2 regions of the Gluconobacter sp. P5B12 genome follow, and region 2 is predicted to be linked to the other one. Evidence: riboswitches for the same ligand, from Rfam matches in the RefSeq annotation. Region 2 holds a riboswitch; the other holds the start of a gene.

Region 1 (11,101 bases), on a different contig from region 2:
CAGAAAAAACACCGAACCAGACAACGCCGAGCATAAAGGCCAAACGACGGCCATAACGGTCAGCGAGCCAGCCCCAGCTTGTATTACCTATGGCTCGTCCAAGGGATTGGGCTGTCAGAACCATCCCCAGTGTGCCGATGGTGCAGCTGAAATCATGAGCGATGTCCGGCAGTGTGAACATCAGGGATGTCTGGTCAAAAGCGTCCAGAAACCATCCCAGGAAAGACGCAAACGTCACCTGCCAGAAAGGTAGCAAAGCCTTGAGAGAGTTGCGGGAAGACGTGTTCGGGGCGGAGCGAGAGAGAGCATCCGTCATCAACAATGTCCTGACAGGCAGATTGAACCTGCGCGCTTGAAGGAAGTGGCACGGAAAATCCGCTGGAGCAAAATCGGTAGCAGAATTGTCCTGATTGAGCGAACGAAGAATTTGACTCTTGGTTCCTCGGCGATTTTGTCGAAACCCCACGGGAAAGTGAGCGAAAAACGGCTGTTGTTAAGGGAAAATTAGCCTTCTCCCGTCATTCTGTCGCGCAGATGGAACAGGAGATGTTCGAAATTGGATGATGCAGGACAGGATGTCAGTTTTGCGGATGCAGCCTCTTTTGGCCCCGAAGTGACTGGCGCTGTGACCAGAGACCGAAGAGATGATCCTGTGAGGTCCGACACGAACATTTCTCCGACAAACGCCACGATGTTTGCCACGACCCTGCGCAGCCGTCGAGCGCGCCAGAAAAGTGCTCTGCCGCCTTTGCGATGGCTGCCTCGCATGGCGGCTGGCCGGGGGGGAATGGAAAAGCTGATTGGCGCGCAGGTGGACATGAGCCAGCTCTGGCTGGCTATCCCACGCCGCACCGTCCGGCGAAGTCGCCGCAAGCCGCTTGAGCAGCAGCAGAGAGAATTTGATCTGGAGCTTCTGCAGGTTGCCTGTACGCAGGCGGCAGGCTGGCCGGATGGTATGCGTCTGATGGTCTCGCTCGAAGACGATCAGGCACCGGATGCAGCGTTCAACAGTCGTTTAAACGGTGTTCTGGATCAGAGCGGGTTTCCCATTTCGCGTCTGGATCTGGTTTTTCAGGAAAGCGGGATCGCTCAAGAGGAGCGCGAAGTCTGTTACACGCTGGCGTCTCTTCGTGATCGGGGTGTTCAGATCTTCACGAACGGCTTTGGGTCTTCGGTCTCCAGCCTGACTTTACTGAGAGAACGCGCCATTAGCGGTCTATTGGACGGTGTTCAGTTTGATCTGGCAGTTCTGTCAGCGTCCAGCTTAACCTGGAATCCGCAGGGCGACGTTCCAGAGCTCGACGAAGGTGCAGTTGTATTCTACCGGGCCGCTCTTGAGGCTGTCAAAGCGCTTGGTTTGTGCATTCGTGCTACAGGAGTAGATACGACCAAGCAGCTGGAATTTGTGCAGAAAACCGGTTGCTCCGAGGCGTCCGGGCTCATTTTGGCTGGAGCTGAAACGACCGCTCAGATCAATGAGCGCTTTGCAAGTGTGGAGGGTCGCTCAAAGAGGCGGCGCATGACCCGTACGGCTGAAGGCCTCTAATGAGAAAACGGCAGCTACCTTCGATAGGTGATAATAGCTGCCGTTCAGGTTCTCATATCTTACACTGGTACTGGAACAGGCGTTCTGGATCTACGCGAAGCAAGTTGGCAAGCATGGGCAGAACGCCTGTCAGAGCATCCTCGATAGCCTCAAGGGACTGCCCCGTTTGATCCGCAATATATTTGAGGTGTTTCTCACCCATGAGGGTTTCGACTTCCCTGGGTGTGAGAGGATTGCTTTCCGTATTGTGAATTTCGCTCACACGGGTCGCAAGATGACAGTCGTCACGCATCAGTCGGATGGTCACTTCTGTCAGCCCTGATCTGTCCATGCTGGCATTGCTAAGCCAGTCACCAAAACGGACGAATAGGGAGGTAGATTTTTGGCCTTTGGTCTCGGTCGTGGTTGTCATGACCCGTACTCCTCATCAAGAGAGAGACTGGCCGCATCCGGGGGGACTTGGCCCTACAGTAACAACGTTTGAAGCGAGCGTGTGTAGCATGAGGTGGAAACACCTTTGCGTGATGTTCCCGCCTTGGCCTGTCAGTCGAGGGGGCCGCTTTCTACCAGAACGATTTCTGCATCTTCCAGCGCAGTCATGACGATACTGTCCACATCGGTCAGAGCTGCACCGTCCCGCGTTGCAACGGTTCGCCCATCGATTTCCAGGCTTCCTGTCGCCGGCACGAGATAGGAGAAGTTTTCCCGGCTGGTTTCGAAGGTCAGGGTTTCGCCAGCTTTCAGGGTTGCTCCCAGAACGCGGCCCTTGGCCCGGATCGGCAGGGCATCATCTTCCGGAAAGCCGGAGGCAAGGGTTACGAACCGTCCATTGCGGGCATCTTTTGGGAATGGACGTGTGCCCCAGCTGGGCGTGCCGCCTGGTTCATTGGGGATGATCCAGATCTGGAACAGGGTTGTGTCTTCCGTCTCCTTGTTGAACTCGGCATGGACAATGCCGCTGCCCGCAGACATGACCTGAACGTCGCCAGCTTCGGTGCGTCCTTTGTTGCCAAGGCTGTCCTCGTGAGAGATGGCTCCTGTGCGAACATAGGTGATGATTTCCATGTCCTTGTGCGGATGAGCGCCAAAGCCTGTTCCGCCTTCGATTTTATCATCGTTCCAGACACGCAGACGGCCCCAGTGCATGCGGTGCCGGTCCATGTAGCCAGCGAAAGAAAAGTGATGCCGGGCGTCCAGCCATCCGTGGTTGGCGTGGCCAAGCGAGGAGAAGGGTCTGATATCGAGCATTGGTCGCTCCTCAGTAAAGGTTATGGCCTTCAAGATGGGCGCAATGTGGCGTAAAGAAAATGGAATTGATGGAAATATAAAGTTTCCATAAAGCGCATCTTAGAGAGGCTGTATGCTCCCGGATCTTGAAGGGTGGGCTGTTTTTGCCCGTGTCGCTGAAAGCGGCTCGTTCGCCTCTGCAGCGCGCACTCTAGGGCTGTCTCCGCCTACAGTGTCCAAGGTGATTGCGCGTCTGGAGCATCGCCTAAAGACGACCCTTTTCCAGCGAAGTGCCCGTCACCTCTCCCTGACATCCGCCGGAGTGGCGTGCCTGGAACGTGCCCGGCGGATGTTGGCTGATGGTGAAGGATTGGAAGCAGAACTGCGGGAAGGCTCGGTCAGCCCAAGAGGAACGCTCCGTCTGGCGGCTCCGATGGGGTTCGGACTGGATATTCTTGGGCCCGTTCTTCCAGAATTTATGGACCGGTATCCGGAGATTTCCATGGAAATTGATCTGGATGACCGGACCGTCGATCTGCTGAGTGGCCGGTTTGAAGCTGCCGTACGCATTACACCGGGAGACCTCGCTCCCGTAACCAACGGAGGGGCTCATCTTCTTTGCCGTTCCGTAATGCGGCTGGTCTGTTCGCCACAGATGAAGGAGAGACTCGGGACGATCGAAAAACCGGAAGATCTTTCAGGCAATGCAGGGTTGCTCTACGCGAATTCCGATCTGCCAGACCTTCTTCGCCTTACACATGAGAACGGCCAGCAGGCATCTGTACGACTTCGCAACCGGATGATGGTCAATAGTGGAGACATGCTTCTGCCGGCGCTCAGAAATGGCTCAGGCCTAGCGCTTCTGCCAGATTTCATGCTGCGGAGGGATCTGGATGCAGGGCGAGTGGTCGAGGTTCTGCCGAAGTGGCGGGGGAGTGTTTTGTCGGTCTGGTTCATGGTGGTGGGGTGTGGTGCCACCCGGATGCAGATGCCTGCGCGGCTGCGTGTTCTGCTGGCCTATCTGGAGCAGGCACTTGGCGGAAAGATTTCACAGGATTACAGTGCCGCGCAGGAGAAAACGCGATGAATTATGATGCGATGTTCCAGTCCGCCCTGGACGGTCTGCGCGCCGATGGCAGCTACCGTTACTTTGCGGAACTCGAGCGCCGGTCCGGCAATTTCCCGAAAGCCTATCATCATGGGCTCGGTCGTGACGTCACAGTGTGGTGTTCCAACGATTATCTCGGCATGGGGCAGCACCCGGAAGTTCTCAAGGCGATGCACGACGCCCTTGATGAGACGGGTGCTGGTGCAGGCGGAACACGCAACATTTCCGGCACAAACCACTATCATGTGGAACTGGAAAAAGAGCTGGCGTCCCTGCACGGCAAAGAAAGTGCACTGCTCTTCAACTCAGGTTACCTGTCTAACTGGGTGACGCTGGGAACGATTGCAGGCCGTCTGCGCAACTGCGTGGTTCTGTCTGATGAACTCAATCATGCGTCCATGATTGAAGGTATCCGTCATTCCCGCGCTGAGAAGCAGATTTTCCGTCACAATGATGTGGAAGATCTGGAGCGTCGCCTGAAAGAACTTCCAGTAGACGTTCCCAAGATCATTGCGTTTGAGTCCGTCTATTCCATGGATGGTGACATCGCACCGATCGAAGCCTTCTGTGATCTGGCCGACAAATACGGTGCGATGACTTACCTTGATGAAGTTCATGCTGTTGGCATGTACGGCGATCACGGTGCGGGCGTGGCTGAAAAGCTGGGCCTGTCCCATCGTCTGACGGTGATTGAAGGGACGTTGGGCAAAGGCTACGGCGTTGTGGGTGGCTACATTGCTGCCTCCGCGCCGCTTTGTGACTTCGTGCGCTCCTTTGGTTCTGGCTTTATTTTCTCCACGGCTCTGCCGCCGATGATTGCTGCGGGTGCTCTGGCCAGCGTCCGTTATCTCAAGCGCAGCAGCGTCGAGCGTGAAGGTCAGCAGCGTGCGGTTGCCTATCTGCGTGCCGCTCTGGACAAGGCAGGCATTCCGCATGTCGGCAATCCGAGCCACATCGTCCCCGTCATGGTGGGTGAGGCAGAACTTTGCCGGGATCTCTCCGATGAGTTGCTGAACCGCTTCGGGCATTATATCCAGCCGATTAACTTCCCGACCGTCCCGCGCGGAACGGAGCGTCTGCGTCTGACGCCGACGCCGCTTCATACAAACGAAGCAATTGATGAACTGGTTGAAGCACTCTCCACGCTTTGGCGTGAACGTCAGCTCAAGCGCTCTGAGGCTGCCTGAAGTCAGGTAGGACAGCGTTCTGAATTCTGGAAAAGGCAGCCGGGTCACTGGCTGCCTTTTTTGATTCCGAGCTGGTTAGGCGAGCACGTAGACCCATGCGTTCTTGCCTGAGCGCAGTGTAACTTGCACCCTCTTGTAGCTGGACACTTCATAAGCATCCGCAGCAAGAAGCTCAGCTTCAGTGATGCAGAAGACTTGCCCTGTGATTTCGTCCTGTGGGTTGTTACTCGGGTGAACAACAGGATGAAAGCGTTTGCCGCTGGCCTTGATAACAGCAGCGTCCGTGATTTCCATCATCGACGCCCGATAGCCCGTCATTGCATCCTCTTCGCCATGCAGCAGGCGACCGAATGAGGAAAGCTGAACCTCGGGTTGCTGGAGCGTTCCGTAAGAAAACAGGTAAACCGACATTGGGTGTGGCATGAGTGGCTCCCTTGCCGTGAGATAAAGCGCAGGGACGTCAGATCTTTCGGTAGCCCTGCCATAGCGCTGTCACAGGTTGCCCGTCTTTCTGTGGGGTCAGATGGATGTAAAGCCCATCAATCTGTTCCAGAGGCAGGCAGTCATCTACTTCCATGAAGTTATCGCGGTGGCGGTGGTCATAGCCCGGTAATAAGGTCTTTTTGGCTGTTGCCTTGGCCTCTTCTGGCGATGCAGCAACAAGAAACGTGAAGGCGTGCTCTTCCTTGAGTTCGCCAGGCGCATACCCACCCATATTGATGAAATAGAGCGTTTTGCCGCCTACAGGCTTTTCAGGACTGAGTGTGACAGCATGTCCGTCAGCCCATGCAATGACACCATAGGCATCAACGTGCAGGGAGTTTCGTACTCCAAACCAGCGCTCCGCAAGAGAGGGATAGGCATCTTCCGGCTTGTTCGCGATCGCAAACTGAACATCATGAACTTCGATATTGGCGCCGGGTGCTGCCCCGCCGAGATAGAAAACATAGAGGTTCAAGGGCGTGCCCTCCTGAGTAAAATAAAGCGGGTCATAGCTGTTTATCGGCCTCACTTCACGGTGAAACGCATTGACAGGACGAAGCGGATGCGATGAGTGTGGCCCCTACCAGGGGGAGCTTCGCCCGAAGAAGCTGAGAGGTCACTGAAAGACTGCAAGGTCTGCGGTGTGACGACCCTGCCGGGTGCATTCTGCATCCGGGAAACCTGATCCGGTTAGAACCGGCGGAGGGAATGGTGTTGAGACACAACGAAACTGGCATAGCCGGTGTTCCGTGTTGTTACTCCCTCTGCCTCAGAGGGGGCGAACATGGGTGATATTCCACAAAACCTGAACCAGAAACCAGCGGTAGATCATGTGACGACAGGCCCGATCCAAGGGTCCTGCAAGAAATGGTCCGAAGCACCGGGGCGTCCGGATATCCTGGTTCCCTATCGCGAAATCGCGCTGCATCCGTCAGCCAATGAGGCGCCTGTCAGAGTTTATGACACGTCTGGTCCGTACACAGACACGTCTGTCACGATTGACGTGAAGAAGGGTCTGTCTGCTCCGCGGGCGGAATGGCTTGCAAAGCGGGGCTTCCAGCAGGTTCCAGCTCGTGCGGTCAAACCGGAAGACAATGGATTTGCCAGCGAAGCTCAGGCTGTTCCGGCCTGTCCTGCGGCACATGAGGTCTATTCCGGCGAGGGCGCGAAATTCGTCACCCAGTATGAATTTGCGCGGGCAGGGATCATCACGGAAGAGATGATCTATATTGCTCATCGCGAAAATGTCTGCCGTGCTGAAATGGCTGAAGGGGCAGAAGAACGCCTTGCCGATGGCGAGGATTTTGGTGCCTCTATTCCAGCTTTCATTACGCCTGAATTCGTGCGGGAAGAAGTTGCGCGGGGCCGGGCTGTTATCCCCGCCAATATCAACCATCCGGAACTTGAGCCGGTTATTATTGGCCGAAACTTCCTTGTGAAGGTGAACGCCAATATCGGCAATTCGGCGGTGACGTCATCTGCCGCAGAAGAAGTCGAGAAGCTGGTCTGGTCCATCCGCTGGGGCGCGGACACGGTGATGGATCTTTCCACCGGTCGGAATATCCACAACATCCGTGACTGGATTATGCGGAACTCTCCAGTGCCGATCGGCACGGTGCCGCTGTATCAGGCGCTGGAAAAAGTGAATGGTGTTCCTGAGAAGCTGACGTGGGAAATTTTCCGCGACACGCTGATCGAGCAGGCCGAGCAGGGTGTGGATTATTTCACGATTCATGCTGGTGTCCGCCTTCAGCATATTCCGCTGACTGCAAAGCGCACGACGGGCATTGTCTCCCGTGGTGGCTCCATCATGGCGTCCTGGTGTCTGGCGCATCACCGCGAGAGTTTCCTCTACGAGCACTTCGAAGAGATCTGCGACATCATGCGCCGGTATGACATCACCTTCTCCTTGGGGGATGGCCTGCGTCCGGGGTCGATTGCCGATGCGAATGACGCGGCACAGTTTGCTGAACTGACGACGTTGGGTGAACTGACGAAGGTGGCCTGGGCAAAGGGCTGTCAGGTCATGATTGAAGGGCCGGGTCATGTGCCGATGCACAAGATCAAGGTCAACATGACCAAGCAGCTCAAGGAATGTGGGGAAGCGCCGTTCTACACGCTTGGTCCGCTAACGACCGACATTGCACCGGGTTATGACCACATCACGTCCGGTATCGGGGCGGCCATGATTGGCTGGTTCGGGACGGCGATGCTCTGCTACGTGACGCCGAAGGAACATCTGGGTCTGCCGGACCGCTCAGACGTGAAAACGGGTGTCATAACCTACCGGATTGCTGCCCATGCGGCAGATCTGGCGAAGGGACATCCGGCGGCTCAGCTACGAGACGATGCGCTGTCCCGTGCACGGTTCGAGTTCCGGTGGGAAGATCAGTTCAATCTGGCGCTGGATCCGGATACGGCACGCAGCTTCCACGATGAAACGCTTCCGAAAGAGGCGCACAAGACAGCTCATTTCTGCTCAATGTGTGGTCCGAAGTTCTGCTCCATGAAAATCAGCCATGACATTCGCCGGGAGGCAGAACGTCAGGATGGTATGGCGCAGATGAGTGAGGTCTTTCAGGAACATGGGGCAAAACTCTACGTTCCAGAAAACGAAGTAGAAACGATCGCGGAATAACGCCCTTCGCGGAATGATTGAGGGTGATGGCCTTGCGTCCATAGGTCATCACCCTCATCATAGAGTGATGCCGCTTAAGGAAGACCTTCGCCCATTCCGAAAAACCCGCAAAGTCACGAAACTGGCGACCCGACTGGGCAATTCGGCTTCAAGCTGCGTGCTGCATGTCATGGTCAATGATCGTGCGGGCCTGGTTCGGGAAAGTGCGGCTTTTGTCGGCCTTCTTGAGAAGGTGTGGAAGGCGCGGGGTGTTGATGCTGACCAGGTCTGGGCAGAACTGAACGAAAGAATCCGCCTGGCGGAAGAACTTCGTGCTAATGGCATCCGTCCCCGTAAAGGCGGTCATTACCGTTCCACCAAACTGCCCTGAGCCATGCCCTCTCTTCCAGATCTGTCTCATATTTCGCCGGATGATCTGAGCCGGCTGGATATCGGCGTGCTGATCGTTATTGGTCTGTCTGCTCTGTGGGGACTCACGCGCGGTTTTACGACCGAGCTATCTGGGCTTGTTGCCTGGGCGTCTGCCGTCATTCTCACCTATCGGTTTCACGCTGCCCTTGTTCCGTGGATTTCTCCGTATCTGCATGAAAGCTGGTTGGCGGAGAGCGTAAGCGCGGCAGTCCTGTTCATCGTCATTCTGCTAACTCTGACGACGATCGCCGGGCGTGTAGGAGCAGCGGTGAGGGGCACTCTTTTTGGGGGCGTAGACCGCATACTGGGCGCTATTTTCGGCATTCTGCGCGGATATGTGATGCTGATCGCACTTTATCTGCTGGCAGGGTCTTTTTTCGGGTCCTGGACCTCCTACCTGATGCAGGGAAGCTTCACCGGGCCATATATTGAGGCCGGAGCATCCCGACTTGCCGGTTATCTGCCACATTCATTGCAACCACATCTTGCATCGCCGCCCACAAGCGGTCATGACGCGTCGTTGTGAACCCAGTCCGGAAAGGCCGAACTGCATGACTGCCTCCGATACTCTCAACCGTCCTTACGAGGAATGTGGCGTTTTCGGCGTCTGGGGCGTGCCTGATGCGTCTGCCCTGACCGCTCTTGGACTCCATGCGCTTCAGCATCGTGGTCAGGAAGCTGCTGGAATCGTCAGTTTCGATAACGAACGGTTCCATCAGCACAAAGGTCTGGGGCTGGTCGGTGATGTCTTCGGAGACAGCCGTGTCATGGCGACGCTGCCGGGAAGCGTTGCAATCGGTCATAACCGATACGCCACCACAGGCGGAACGCATGTCCGGAATGTGCAGCCGCTGTATGCGGATTATGAGTTCGGTGGGTTGGCAGTCGCCCATAACGGGAACCTCACCAACTCCGCGACCCTGAAGCAGGCGTTGGTAAAGCGCGGATGTATCTTCCATTCCTCCACGGATACGGAAGTCTTCATTCACCTCATTGCCATCTCTCTGTACACCACAGTGCTCGATCGGTTCATTGATGCTGTCAAGCAGGTGAAGGGGGCTTATTCCCTCATTACCCTGACGCCCGATGACGGCCTGATCGGCATGCGTGATCCATTGGGCGTTCGTCCGCTGGTTCTGGGTCGGATGCCGGGTTACGAAGATTCGAATGGTGGCTGGGTTCTTTCCAGTGAGACCTGTGCGCTCGACATCATTGGTGCGGAATATGTTCGGGACATCGAGCCAGGCGAAATCGTAGTGATAAACTCTGAGGGGCTTCGGTCTCTTCGCCCGTTTGGCGATCAGGGTGGGCGCTTCTGCGTTTTTGAATACATCTACTTTGCACGGCCTGATTCAGTGCTTGAAGGCCAGCCTGTCTATGAAGCCCGCAAGCGCATCGGTGCGGAGCTGGCACGCGAGACGGCAGTCGAAGCAGACGTTGTCGTGCCAGTGCCGGATTCTGGCGTTCCGTCTGCTATCGGATATGCGGCTGAGAGCGGTATCCCGTTTGAGCTGGGTATCATCCGCAATCATTACGTCGGCCGGACATTCATTGAGCCAACGGATCAGATCCGAAATCTTGGCGTAAAGATGAAGCACTCCGCCAATCGTCCGGTTCTGGCCGGGCGTCGGGTCGTTCTGGTTGATGACTCGATCGTGCGTGGAACGACGTCTCGCAAGATTGTGGATATGGTGCGCGCGGCCGGTGCGACGGAAGTGCATATGCGCATTACGTCTCCCCCAACACGCCACCCCTGCTTCTATGGCATTGATACGCCTGAAGAGAGCAAGCTGATGGCAGCGACGCACACAATGGAAGAAATGGCTTCCGTTATTGGGGTCGATAGTCTGGCGTTCATCAGCTTCGACGGCCTGTATCGGGCGCTCGGCCATGAAAGCCGTGCAGATGGGGCCGGTCGCTATTGTGATGCCTGCTTCACGGGCGATTATCCGATTGCACTCGTGGATAAAGAAGGAAATCTGGTTTCCTGAGTGATATTCGCTCTATTGCGACCATATAAAAAAGCGCCTGCTCTCATGAGGGAGCAGGCGCTTTTTTTGTGCTCAGACAGATGCTTTCAGGAATACAGACCGTCAGGAATGTCTTCATGCGCTGAGGCAGGTCCGTTGATGTCGAGCGGCACGGCCATAACAGCCTCAAGGCCCGGGGAAAGCGGCGTATAAGTGAGGGTGCCACCAAGGCTGCCGACGACGGCTTTCATCATGCGTGTCCCGAAACCGCTTCCGTTCAGATTGATGTCATGACGGCCCTGATCGGAAACAGTCAGCGTCAGACGGTCGCCAGTGACGGAAAGTGAGAGGTAAAGCGGACCGGCCTGGCCGCCGTAGGCATATTTGCTGGCATTGATGACCAGCTCCGTCAGCACCAGCCCGACATTGATGGCGCGGTCTGCCGAAATGGAGACGGGTGACAGAACCATGCGAAGTTGCGCCTGCCATTCCTCGCCGAGTGAAGAGCAGAGCTCTTCCATCAACTCTTCA
Region 2 (11,101 bases):
CGGCATGAACTCCTACGAGATTCAGGGGCAGCCTGCGGTTGGGTCCAGTTCCGGTCAGGCTATGAGCGAGATGGAAAAGATCCTCGCCAAGCTGCCACGTGGCATTGGGTATGAGTGGACGGGTCTGTCTTACGAGCAGCTTGCGTCCAGTGGTTCAACGGGGCCGCTTTATGCTCTGGCCGCTATCGTGATCATGTTCTGTCTTGCCGCGCTTTATGAAAGCTGGGCCATTCCGTTTGCCGTGCTTCTGGTGCTGCCACTGGGTGTGCTCGGAGCGATTGCTGCAACGCTGGGACGTGGCCTTTCCAACGACGTTTACTTCCAGGTTGGTCTGCTGACGACAGTGGGCCTGTCTGTGAAGAACGCGATCCTGATTGTGGAATTTGCCAAGGCTTTCTTCGAAGAAGGGCAATCTCTGGAAGAGTCCGTGATTGAAGCCGGGCGCGAACGTCTGAGGCCAATTCTCATGACGTCCATTGCCTTCGTCTGTGGTGTGTTCCCGCTTGCGATCGCAACGGGGGCAGGCTCTGCTGCACGTGTGGCCATCGGCACCTGCGTGGTGGGCGGCATGCTCTCTGCAACCTTGCTTGCGATTTACTTCGTGCCGGTATTCTTCGTGGTGGTGCTGCGTCTGTTCCGTGTGGTCCGGATCCGGGACCGGAAGGATGCCTATGCCCATCTGGATAATAAGGCGACACCTGCCATTGAAGGGGAGCACGGCGCATGAAGGCCCGTCTTGGATTTGCCGCGCTGTTGATGCTTTCCAGCTGCAACATGGCTCCCAGATATCACCAGCCAACGCAGGCTGTGCAGAATGGTTATCCTGCCGACACAGGTGCAAAAAATGCACCTGCAGTCAGCAGCGTTGCCAATCTCGGGTGGGAGGATTTTTATACCGACCCGCGGTTGAAGGCGCTCGTTCAGCTGGCTCTGAAGAACAATCGTGATCTGGCAGCGCAGGCAGCGGCTGTCACGGTTGCGCGTGGGCAGTATGAAATTCAGAACGCATCCCTGTTCCCCATTATTTCTGCTGGGGGGCAGGGGATGTTCATGGCGCCGTCTGATACGGCGGGCTTCTCGTTTGCACCAGGCTTGGGCACCTCTGTTTCCACCTTGCGCCTGTATCAGACGTCCATCGGATTTTCGTCTTATGAGGTGGATCTCTGGGGGCGTATTCGCAATCTGACGAGGCAGCAGGCTGAAACCGTTCTCAACAGTGTGGAGAATGCCCGGAATGTTCTGCTCACCACCGTGTCACAGGTGGGGACAACCTACATTCAATGGCTGGCTGACAGGGAACAGCTTCGTGTCACACGCGGGACGCTGAAGTCGCAGGGAGAGACCCTGCGTTTGACGCAGTTGTCGTATGACAATGGCGAAACGGATGCGCTCACGCTTGCGCAGGTCAAAACCCAGGTTGAGCAGGCTTCCGCCAATGAAGCGCAGTATGCCCGCGCCGTAGCGGATGACGAGCATGCGCTTCAGTTGCTGGTCGGAACGCCTCTGCCCGCCGATCTGCCGCCACCGGCGCCGTTCGGTGCGCAGACCATGATCGCGAACCTCCCGGAAGGTCTGCCTTCGGATCTGCTCGCACAGCGGCCTGACATCGTGGCTGCCGAACATACTCTGATCGGTGCCAACGCGAATATTGGTGCCGCACGCGCCGCATTCTTCCCGAAAGTGACACTGACGGCTTCCGAAGGCACAAGCTCGCTCCAGTTTCGCAAGCTGTTCACGCCTGGTGCGGAGACATGGACTGTTTCACCGTCTATCAGTTTACCGATTTTCACCTGGGGCCAGAGTGAAGGCAATCTGTTGATGGCGAAGGCGCAGAAGCTTCAATATGCGGCACAGTATGAAAAGACTGTGCAGACGGCTTTCCGGGAAGTGTCGGATGCGTTGACGGCCCGTGAGACGTATCTGTCTCAGGACCGCCACATGCAGTCGCTCGTTGATCAGTCACAGAAGGCCTATGACCTGGCGAAGATGCGGTATGATGCCGGGATCGATAGTTATCTGACGACGCTTGAGCAGCAGAGAACGCTTTATCAGGCTCAGCAGAATGCCATTCTGGTTCAGGCGGCCCGGTTCCAGAATCTCGTCACGCTTTACCGGGCGCTTGGCGGTGGCTGGAGCCAGAAGACGGTTTCGCCTACAGTGCCTGCCGCAACGCACTGACCGGAGAGCATCATGCGCAGGATCCTGACTACCACTTTGGCCGTTCTAGCCCTGACGGGCACGGCTGTCGCGCAGGATGCCGAGGGTGACGGGCCCAAGAAGCCGAGCATGCACGAACTGTATCATAGCTCCTCTCTTCCCCGGAGCCATGCTGACTTCAGTCGCTTCAAGTATCGCCCGCCAGGGGACAAGGTGGTTGAACAGCCGGATGCGTTTCGGCTGCTTTTCCGCACCCGTGACGGCCAGCCCGATGGTTATGCCGAACGTCGTGGTGATGCCGTGATCTACTATGATCGGTATGGCAAAGTGACGCATGTTCAGCCGCTCGCGCCGGACGATGAAACGCCGAACTGATCTGTTTCTTCGACGACTGTTTTAGAAAGCCCCGCCCTGTTTTCAGGTGCGGGGCTTTTTTTTCGCTCATGGGAACGGGGCCTGCCTGTGTCCTCGCATGACCGAGTTTGTCGGAAAACAGACACACTTTATCAAAACCCTATTGAGAATGTTTCTCATTACCAATATAGGGATTCCCGAATGTAAAATAACTTGTCTGAATGAAGAGGTTCCGGTGACAGGCTCGCTGCGCACACACATTACGTCTCTTTCAGTTGCCGGTACGCTCCTGATGTCTTCCCAAGGGTATGCTGCCGACCCTGTGAAGCATGAAAAAAAGCCAGAGCGTAAACCCGAGTCACCAACGCGGCATTTTGAAGATCCAACTGATATCGAAGGATCTGATGTCGAACATCTGACGGTTCAGGGGCATGGGTTTAACACCATGCATCAGTCCCTCGGGCTCTCCCGGATGCCGCAGGATGTCATGCATACACCGCAGAACATCAATGTTGTGCCGCAGGCCCTGATGCAGCAGCAGAATGTCAAATCTCTCGATGAAGCTCTGAGGAATGTGCCGGGGGTGACAACGTCCATCGGTGAGGGCGCTGGTGGTATGAACGGGGATCAGTTCCTGATCCGCGGATTTCAGGCCCAGAATGATATTTATGAAGATGGCCTGCGGGACTTCGGTGTGTATTCCCGCGATTCATTCAATTTCGAAAATGTGTCTGTCATCAAAGGGCCGTCTTCCGAAGTTTTCGGGAATGGTACGACGGGGGGCGCCATCAACATGGTGACTAAAACCCCGGGTTTGAAGAACCATTATGCGGCTGATTTTTCGGGCGGATCAGGCAGTTATTATCGCGGCACGCTGGATGTGAACCAGAAAATCAATGACTCTACAGCCTTCCGGATTACGGGCATGGGCGATGAGCATAATGTTGTAGGACGAGATTATATCTTCTCCCATCGCTGGGGTGTTGCTCCATCGCTTGCATTTGGGATCGGAAAGAGAACAACACTTATTCTGCAGTACATGCACCAGCAGGAGAACTCCGTTCCTGATTTCGGTGTCCCGGTCGTTACCAAGCCGGGCGCAAAGTACGGGCAGCCTATTACGGAATACGGTATCCGTCGGACGAACTGGTACGGAACGGATAACGACCAGAATGCCACCAACTCCAACATGGAAACAGCACGTTTCAGCTTCAAGCTGAACAAGCATGTCACGTTCTATGACGATTTGCGTGGTGGTGAATATTACCGGTCTTTTGCAGCCTCAAAAGCGACCTGCGATACCACCTGTGTGAATAATTACTTCAACGGCGATGCCTCAAAAGCACTTGTTGCGCGTTCCGGGCCTGTTGGTGCAGGCGCGGGCACGGGCGCCGGAACGTACATGGCACCGTTACCTTATGAGCAAACAAGCTGGTCTGTGCAGAATGTCGGCTCAATGGTGGCTGATTTCCATACGAGCTTTCTCAAGCATCAACTGGTTGCCGGGTTTGATGTGGAGCGCGTTAATGATGTTCGCTCCCAGTCGACGTATCTGAAGCCAAAACCTTATGCGAACCTTGTTAATCCAAACCCGCACGTGGGAAATCTGGATCTCGTACCAGGGGACATGAATCCGGGTGGTCTGGTGTCTCTGGGTTCCCTGGGCGCGAAGTCTCACAGCAATGGTTACGGGTTCGACACCGGTCTGTTCCTGTTCGATCAGATCTGGTTCACCAAGTGGCTCTCTGTGAAAGGTGGTTTCCGCTGGGATCGCTGGCAGACAAGCTATAATCTGACGGGAGGCAATGTTGCGAAGAACCCCGATCAGCATTTTCATGATGTTACAGGCGTCTTCAATCCGAACGCCAGCCTTGTCGTAACGCCGGACGAACATCAGACTTATTATTTCACCTGGGCCAATTCTACGACCCCGATGGGAATGTACGTCACCAATGGGTCTGTCCCCATTCGTCCGGGAACCAATTCTTTTGCCAGCCCGGAGAAGGCTCAGCTTTATGAGCTTGGGGCCAAGTACAGCATTCTCCATGACCGCCTGGGGCTGACCGCCTCACTGTTCCGTCTGGACAAGGGCAATGCACTGAATGCTGATCCGGTGACCGGTGAAATTCAGGGGTCTTCTGATCGGCAGCGCAATCAGGGACTGGAACTGTCTGTCGGGGGTGTCATTCTGCCGGGCTGGAACGTGTCAGCGACCTATGCCCTTTATGATAGCAGCACGACGTCTTCTGCGACCAAGGCGAACCGCGGCAAGAATGTTCAGTATGTGCCACACAATCAGGCAACACTCTGGTCCGCATATAGTGCCTTCCCGGATAAACCCTATAACCTGACGATGGGTGGTGGACTGACCTGGCGTGAGCATGTCTGGTTGAATGCGGCCAATACGCTGCGTGCACCCGCCAACCTGGACTTCAGTGCCATGATTTCCCATCGCTTTAATCAGCATTGGAAAATCTCTATGAATGGTTACAATCTGGCCAACAGATTGAACTATCAGAGTCTTTTCTCAAACCGTTCAACGCCATCCGCAGGGCGCATGTTCCTGGGAGAAGTCAGCGTAGCGTATTGAGGAAAATGCGTTTCGGTTGAGAGACTGTTCTTTATGTGGCGGGAAAGCACACTTTGCTTTCCCGTTATTCTTGAGACGCTCTTTGCCATTTGAACAGTCCATGCACCGCCAGACCCACAAATATCGCGTAAAGTGCAGCCGTTGGATAAAGGGTGCGATTGATAAACATGGCAACATAAGCTGTGTCGATCACGATCCAGCAGGCCCAACTGATCGTATGGCGTCGCGCGGCCCAGATCTGCGCGACCAGACTGTAACTACTCAGGAAAGCATCAGCCATAGGGGTGGGGTCATCTGTAAAACGCGCCAGACAGAAAGCCCACAATCCGCCGCCTAGTGCGCCGCTCAGTAGACCGAAGAGAAGCCCGCGCCCTGAAAGCGGCCGAATATGCAGGGTGTCATCACCCTGAGCGCCGTCTCTTATCCAGCACCACCAGCCATAAATCAGACAGCCACAGAATACAGCCTGAAGACAGGCATCAGCGTAAAGATGAGCTTTGAAAAATACCCATCCATATAAGAGCGCGGCAAGAAGAGAGAATGGCCAACAGGCCATGTTGCGGCGTGCTGTCAACCACACGCCCATGGCGCTGAGCAGGGCCGCGATGAGTTCTGTCAGGGACATACCGCAGTGCCGTTCAGAGTTTTACGGAGCCAGTTCAGAAGGTGTTGTCCTTCATGGCCTGCAAACCAGTGTGCATGGCCCAGAAGATAGTCCGCATAGGCAACGTGTGCGGATGCCTCATCGCGAAGCAGCGCGCTGTAATATGCGACCTCAGACAATGCGAATTCGACATGAACAAGCGGTAGAAACGTAACGACCAGTTTGCATTCCTGGGGTGTGAGAGGGCGGATATTCTGATAGCCCCTCAGAAGTGCGGTTAGCTGGTCCGATGAGACGCGATAATCGGTTGAGAGCCATGAGATGGCAGTGCGTTCAATGGCAACTGCAAGATCGTAAGCGGCGCAGGTGCGATCAGACATACCAAAATCAAAGATCCCGCAAATTTCGGCATCTGGAGTATCCGAAGTCCAGAACTGGTTGGATGGATGCCAATCGCCGTGTCCCCAGCAGGGGACAATATCCATCAGGAGGGGTCGAAGCTTTGCATGGAAAGGTTCGAGAACACTCAGGATCTGCTGCCAGGATTGGGGATTTAACGTTGCATTGAGGTCCGGTTGAGACGCGCTCCAGACGCGAAGGCCAGTCTCAAGATCCGGGTAGGTAATGGCATTGAAGCTGGACAGCAAAAGCCGATCAGGCCGGGCGGGAGCTGTATAATCTGTTGCCGCAAGATGCAGACGAGCGAGTGCACTTCCTGCCGTGTGTGCTTGTTTGGAACAGAGAAACGGCTCCCAGGACTGAACGTCTCGATAAAGGTCCAGACCGGGTAAGGGAGGAAAGACCTCGTAAACCCAGCCATGATCCGTCAGCGCCGAATGTCCATTCTGCGTTTTGAGCGGTGAGGTCACGGGTAGGTGATGACGCACAAGGTGTGCCATGAAGTCATGTTCTTCCGTCAGGGCGTTCTGATCGCGCAAGCGTGGATCATGACGCTTTAGAAAAAGCACCGTGCCGTCGGTAAGGCGGGTCAGGGCTGTCGCGGAGAACGGGCGTTGTCCATGCCACAGAACAGTTTCTGGAGCGGCCGAGTTGGGAAAAAACGCCAGAACACGTTTCGCCTCGGCGAGCGTCAGCGGCGGCCAGTGCCGTTCAGCCTGCACACCATTGACGCCGAACTGTCCGGGAGCGGCCACGGGTTCAGAAGCCTGTGGACGCTGTGAACAGGGCTGCGAAACCGCCGCCGATGTAATAACTTGGGGCGCTCCCACTGATCGTGCTGCCGTAAATGCCGGTCGTATCCTTTGCGTTCAGGGTCGGGCTGGCAACGCCGGACAGGGAGCGCTCATTGGTGATGTTGATGAAGTTCAGGCGCAGGGTTGGCTTGTGCAGGCGGGACAGATCACCGAAGCGATAGCCGACGGAAATATCGCCTGTTGTGCGGTCTGACATCCGCTCATCATTCATGAACGTTGCGTATTGGTGCCCCGTGTAATGCAGGGTGGCGACGCCGAAGATGTGCCCGTCATCGTAGCTGAGGCCAGCCGCAGCCTGAAGTGTCGGGCTGCGAACAGCGAGTTTGCCTTTGGTCGGTAGAAGATCGCCACCTGAGGCAATGTTATTATCAATGGTGGCGTGCAGATACTCGCCGGAAACATAGGGGCTGAAGTGGTGCCAGGGGCGGAGGCCGATTTCCACATCCACACCGCGCGAGGTCTGGCCGCCGGCATTCATGGTCGTCTGAATGATGGAGCCGTTCTGGGAGGCCAGCGTTGAGATCTGGCGGTTGGTGAAATTGTAGTTGAACAGCGTCAGGCTGCCGATGATCCATTGTCCCGTACGGCGATATCCCAGTTCTTCGGAAATGGAATATTCGTTGCGGACATCCGCACTGCCGGTTGTCGCGAGTGCGCCGGAGGTTGGGTCGTAGGTGTTGTAAAGCGCCGTCTGGTCTGGCGCGCGGAAATTGGTCGTGGCGTTGAAGAAAATCTGGTTCTGCTCATCAATGCGCCAGCGGACGCCAAGGCGCGGCAGAGGCTCCATGCTGTTTGACGCCACACGATACTGAGGGCCGGGAACATTGTTCGTGCCAGCGCGGCTCATCATGACGGCCTTGAAACCCGCCTCGATGGTCAGGCGATCATGCAGGAGCGAGATGTGATCGCCCACATACAGCGCGTTGGTCTGGGAAATGGTGTGGAAGCTGCCGCCCAGCAGTTTCTGTCCGTTCGCAAGATGGATCAGGCTACTGTTGTTTTCCGCCCAGATATCGCCTGAGGCGCCGGTGGCAGAAACGGTTGTGAAGGGCTGCTGCTCGTTGTCGTCTCCGTAATCATACCAGTAACCGAGGACGAAATCGTTCCAGCCGGTTTTGTAATGCAGGGTGGAATTGAATCCGGAGCGATAACTGCGTTGCGTGTAGTTGGCACGGACGACAGCGGTCCCGTCCTGCGCATTGGGTAGCGTAAGCGTGTCACTCAGGGGCTGAGTGCCGTTATAGAGGCCTGTTTCCGTCAGTGTGGAGCCACCCGGAACGTTGCCATAGGCGAACTGTGCGTAGGGTGTGATGTCCAGAGAAAGCTGATGCGTCAGATGCAGATGGACGGGTGCGCCTGCATAGAAGGTGCGTTCCGGCGCGCGCCACAGACGCCAGTAATTGACGGCATTGTCTGCGTTGGAGGCGTCATAATGGCCTGCAAGGTTGTTCGCGCCATGAATGCCATCGGCTTTCCAGCTTTCCATCGTGACCTGCGGATAATAGCTGGTGACGGTGGTGTTGAAGGAGCCGATGAGGCTGGCGCGGTTGCCTTGGCCCCATTCCTTCAGGAACTTGAAATCGACATGCTGGCGCTTGTCCCGCCCCGGCCCACGCCAGTTGTCGCTGGCGCTGTGGGAGTAGGATACAAAGCCACGAATGCCGGAATTGCCGATGTTTCCCGTTTCAAGGCGGATGAATTCGCGGTTGGTGTCGAAGGAGCCATAGGAGACGCTGGCGAAACCCCCGGCCTTCTGTGACGGGTCGAGAAAGGACAGGCTCATCAGCCCACCGGCGGCGTTTAGAACGGGGCTGTCCAGATCTGCGGAACCTTGGGCAAGTGCGACTTGGCTGTAGTTTTCGCTATCGGCGAACTGACTCGGATAGCCGGAATAATAGGCGACATCGTTCAGCGGCGTGCCTTCCAGCACATAGCCGATGGCATCATTGTTCAGGCCGCGCACGGTCAGGTTGGTGTTGGGCGAAAAGCCGAACGGATCGGATGTGGCGACATTCGCACCGGGCAGCATGGAGGCGAGCTGATAGGCCGTCGCCATCGGGGGCTGCTTGTCCATGTAGTCGCGGCTGACTGTGCTGATAGAGCGAACGCTGTTTTCCGGTCGGATCAGTCCGCCGCCGGGCTGGTGCCCGAGTGCGCTGTCAGAGACGCGGTGAACAGTGATGTGCTCGGCTTTCGGGGCGATGGGCGCATGCGGGGTAAGGGCTGTCGTGTCAGCCGCGCGCACCGTACCAGCACAGACGGTCAGGCCGAGCAGGACGGCAGGAACCTGACGGGATTTGCGCGGAAATCTGGTGGTCATGATGGTGCTGTCCCGCCTGCAATGCTGCGATCCCCCTGCAAGGCGGGGACGACGAGAGATACCGAAAATCCAGTCTGTGGATCTGTCAGTAGCCACCATCCCTCCGCCAGCATGAACTGGATCAGGTTCGATGGGTCACTGCGCTGGTATGGCTCGAAAGCACATACCATCAGCAGTCTCTCAGCCCTTTGTCAGGGCGCCCCAAGGTGAAGACGCACTCCTTCATGGGCTGCGAGCGAATGTCAATAAATTCCGTATTGCGTGGGGGTATCAAAATTTCGTCGGCAGGGATGGAGCGGCGAGGCAGAGCAGGATAGAGTATTGTTATAAGATAACATTTCTAGGATCTGTCATGCGTGTTGTTAAGCGCTTGTTACCTGCTCTGCTCATTGCAGGCACAGCCCTCGGTTCAGCTCAGGCTGAGGAAGGAATGTGGACGTTCGATCATCTGCCAGCCCGTCAGTTAAAGCAGCAATATGGGTTTGAGCCTTCCGCTGAATGGATCAATCATGTCATTCAATCTTCAGCACGTCTGGCAGAAGGATGCTCGGCGTCCTTTGTCTCTGGTGACGGGTTGGTGATGACGAATCATCATTGTGCCAATACCTGCCTGACGGATCTGTCAGACAAGACACACGACTATTTTCATGATGGTTTTTCGGCAGCAGATGTTTCCAAAGAGCCGCAGTGCCCGGGCATGGAGCTGGATCGTCTGGATCAGGTGAAAGACGTGACAGGCCGTGTCGCTGATATGACCGCAGGCAAGCACGGTGCAGAGTATGCAAAGGCGCTTCAGGCTGCCAGTAGCGTTCTGACGAAGGAATGTGCGGGCGGAGATGCAACACACTGGCGGTGTGATGTTGTGACGCTTTACCATGGTGGTCAGACCGCCCTGTATCGCTATCGTCGATATCAGGATGTGCGCCTCGTGATGGCGCCAGATCAGGATATCGCATTCTTTGGCGGCGATCCGGACAATTTTACCTTCCCACGTTATGATATCGACCTGTCGATGTTGCGGGTGTTTGAGGACGGTAAGCCGGTCCACACACCTTTCTTCAAGTTTGATCCGAAAGGGCCAAAAGCAGGAGAGCTGGTGTTCACGTCTGGTAATCCCGGGCGAACGCAGCGGTCTCTTCCGGCCAGTGCATTGACGTTTCAGCGGGACGTTATCCTGCCAACCATCATTGGGGTGTATTCTACCAGCGAAGGGGCGCTCTGGCAGTATTCGCGTGAAAGCAAGGAACATCTGATTGAAGCGCAAAATACGCTGTTCGGCGTTCAGAACGGCCTAAAATCTCTGTCGGGCACCGTGAAGGCTCTGCGGGAACCCGGCGTGATGGAAAAGCGTGAAGCGGAAGATCGCGCTCTTCAGGCCTGGATTGATGCGGATGCCGAGCGCCGCAAGACCTATGGCGAGCCGTTCAAAAAAGTGGAGGCTGCACTGGCCATACAGCGCCAGTCTTATGGCCATGATTTTGCCATTGCCCGTACCGTTCATGGCCTGCTCGGTGATGCTGTCATGCTGGTATCAGCCGCGCAGGAGCGACAGAAGCCGGATGCCGAGCGCCGTGCGGGCTACCACGATGCCGAACTGGCTGAACTTGAAGCTGAAATTTCTGCCAAAGTGCCGGTGCATGTCGATCTGGAAACCATGACGCTGGCTCTGGGCATGACCACGATGCGTCAGATGCTGGGTGAGGATGATGCTGCCGTTCATCTGGTTCTCGGCACAAAAAGCCCGGATGAACGCGCTACGGAGCTGATGCAGGGAACGAAGCTTGCTGATCCTGCGCAGCGCCTTGCGTTGTATAAGGGTGGTGCAAAGGCCATTCAGGCCTCTACGGACCCGATGATTGTTC

The links. Region 2 has a riboswitch for thiamine pyrophosphate ahead of KP702_RS06205 (TonB-dependent receptor). Riboswitches for the same ligand answer to the same signal wherever they lie in the genome.
Region 1: it holds a riboswitch for thiamine pyrophosphate, as region 2 does, so the genes downstream of both, thiC (phosphomethylpyrimidine synthase ThiC) here and KP702_RS06205 (TonB-dependent receptor) in region 2, are expected to answer to the same signal.

Annotation. Positions count from the first base shown of each region.
Region 1 covers NZ_JACRVV010000001.1:335,178-346,278, forward strand. The annotation lists gene KP702_RS01480 (MFS transporter) at 1-316, opposite strand, end outside; gene KP702_RS01485 (EAL domain-containing protein) at 557-1,546, shown strand; gene KP702_RS01490 (YidB family protein) at 1,599-1,958, opposite strand; gene KP702_RS01495 (pirin family protein) at 2,090-2,794, opposite strand; gene KP702_RS01500 (LysR family transcriptional regulator) at 2,907-3,860, shown strand; gene hemA (5-aminolevulinate synthase) at 3,857-5,068, shown strand; gene KP702_RS01510 (gamma-glutamylcyclotransferase family protein) at 5,144-5,491, opposite strand; gene KP702_RS01515 (DUF1543 domain-containing protein) at 5,529-6,026, opposite strand; TPP riboswitch at 6,128-6,277, shown strand; gene thiC (phosphomethylpyrimidine synthase ThiC) at 6,336-8,189, shown strand; gene KP702_RS01525 (hypothetical protein) at 8,203-8,559, shown strand; gene KP702_RS01530 (CvpA family protein) at 8,563-9,126, shown strand; gene purF (amidophosphoribosyltransferase) at 9,152-10,591, shown strand; gene KP702_RS01540 (histidine kinase dimerization/phosphoacceptor domain -containing protein) at 10,678-11,101, opposite strand, start outside.
Region 2 covers NZ_JACRVV010000002.1:475,799-486,899, forward strand. The annotation lists gene KP702_RS06175 (efflux RND transporter permease subunit) at 1-727, shown strand, start outside; gene KP702_RS06180 (efflux transporter outer membrane subunit) at 724-2,178, shown strand; gene KP702_RS06185 (hypothetical protein) at 2,191-2,532, shown strand; gene KP702_RS06190 (TonB-dependent siderophore receptor) at 2,747-5,101, shown strand; gene pnuC (nicotinamide riboside transporter PnuC) at 5,166-5,726, opposite strand; gene KP702_RS06200 (phosphotransferase) at 5,717-6,859, opposite strand; gene KP702_RS06205 (TonB-dependent receptor) at 6,864-9,239, opposite strand; TPP riboswitch at 9,321-9,453, opposite strand; gene KP702_RS06210 (S46 family peptidase) at 9,592-11,101, shown strand, end outside.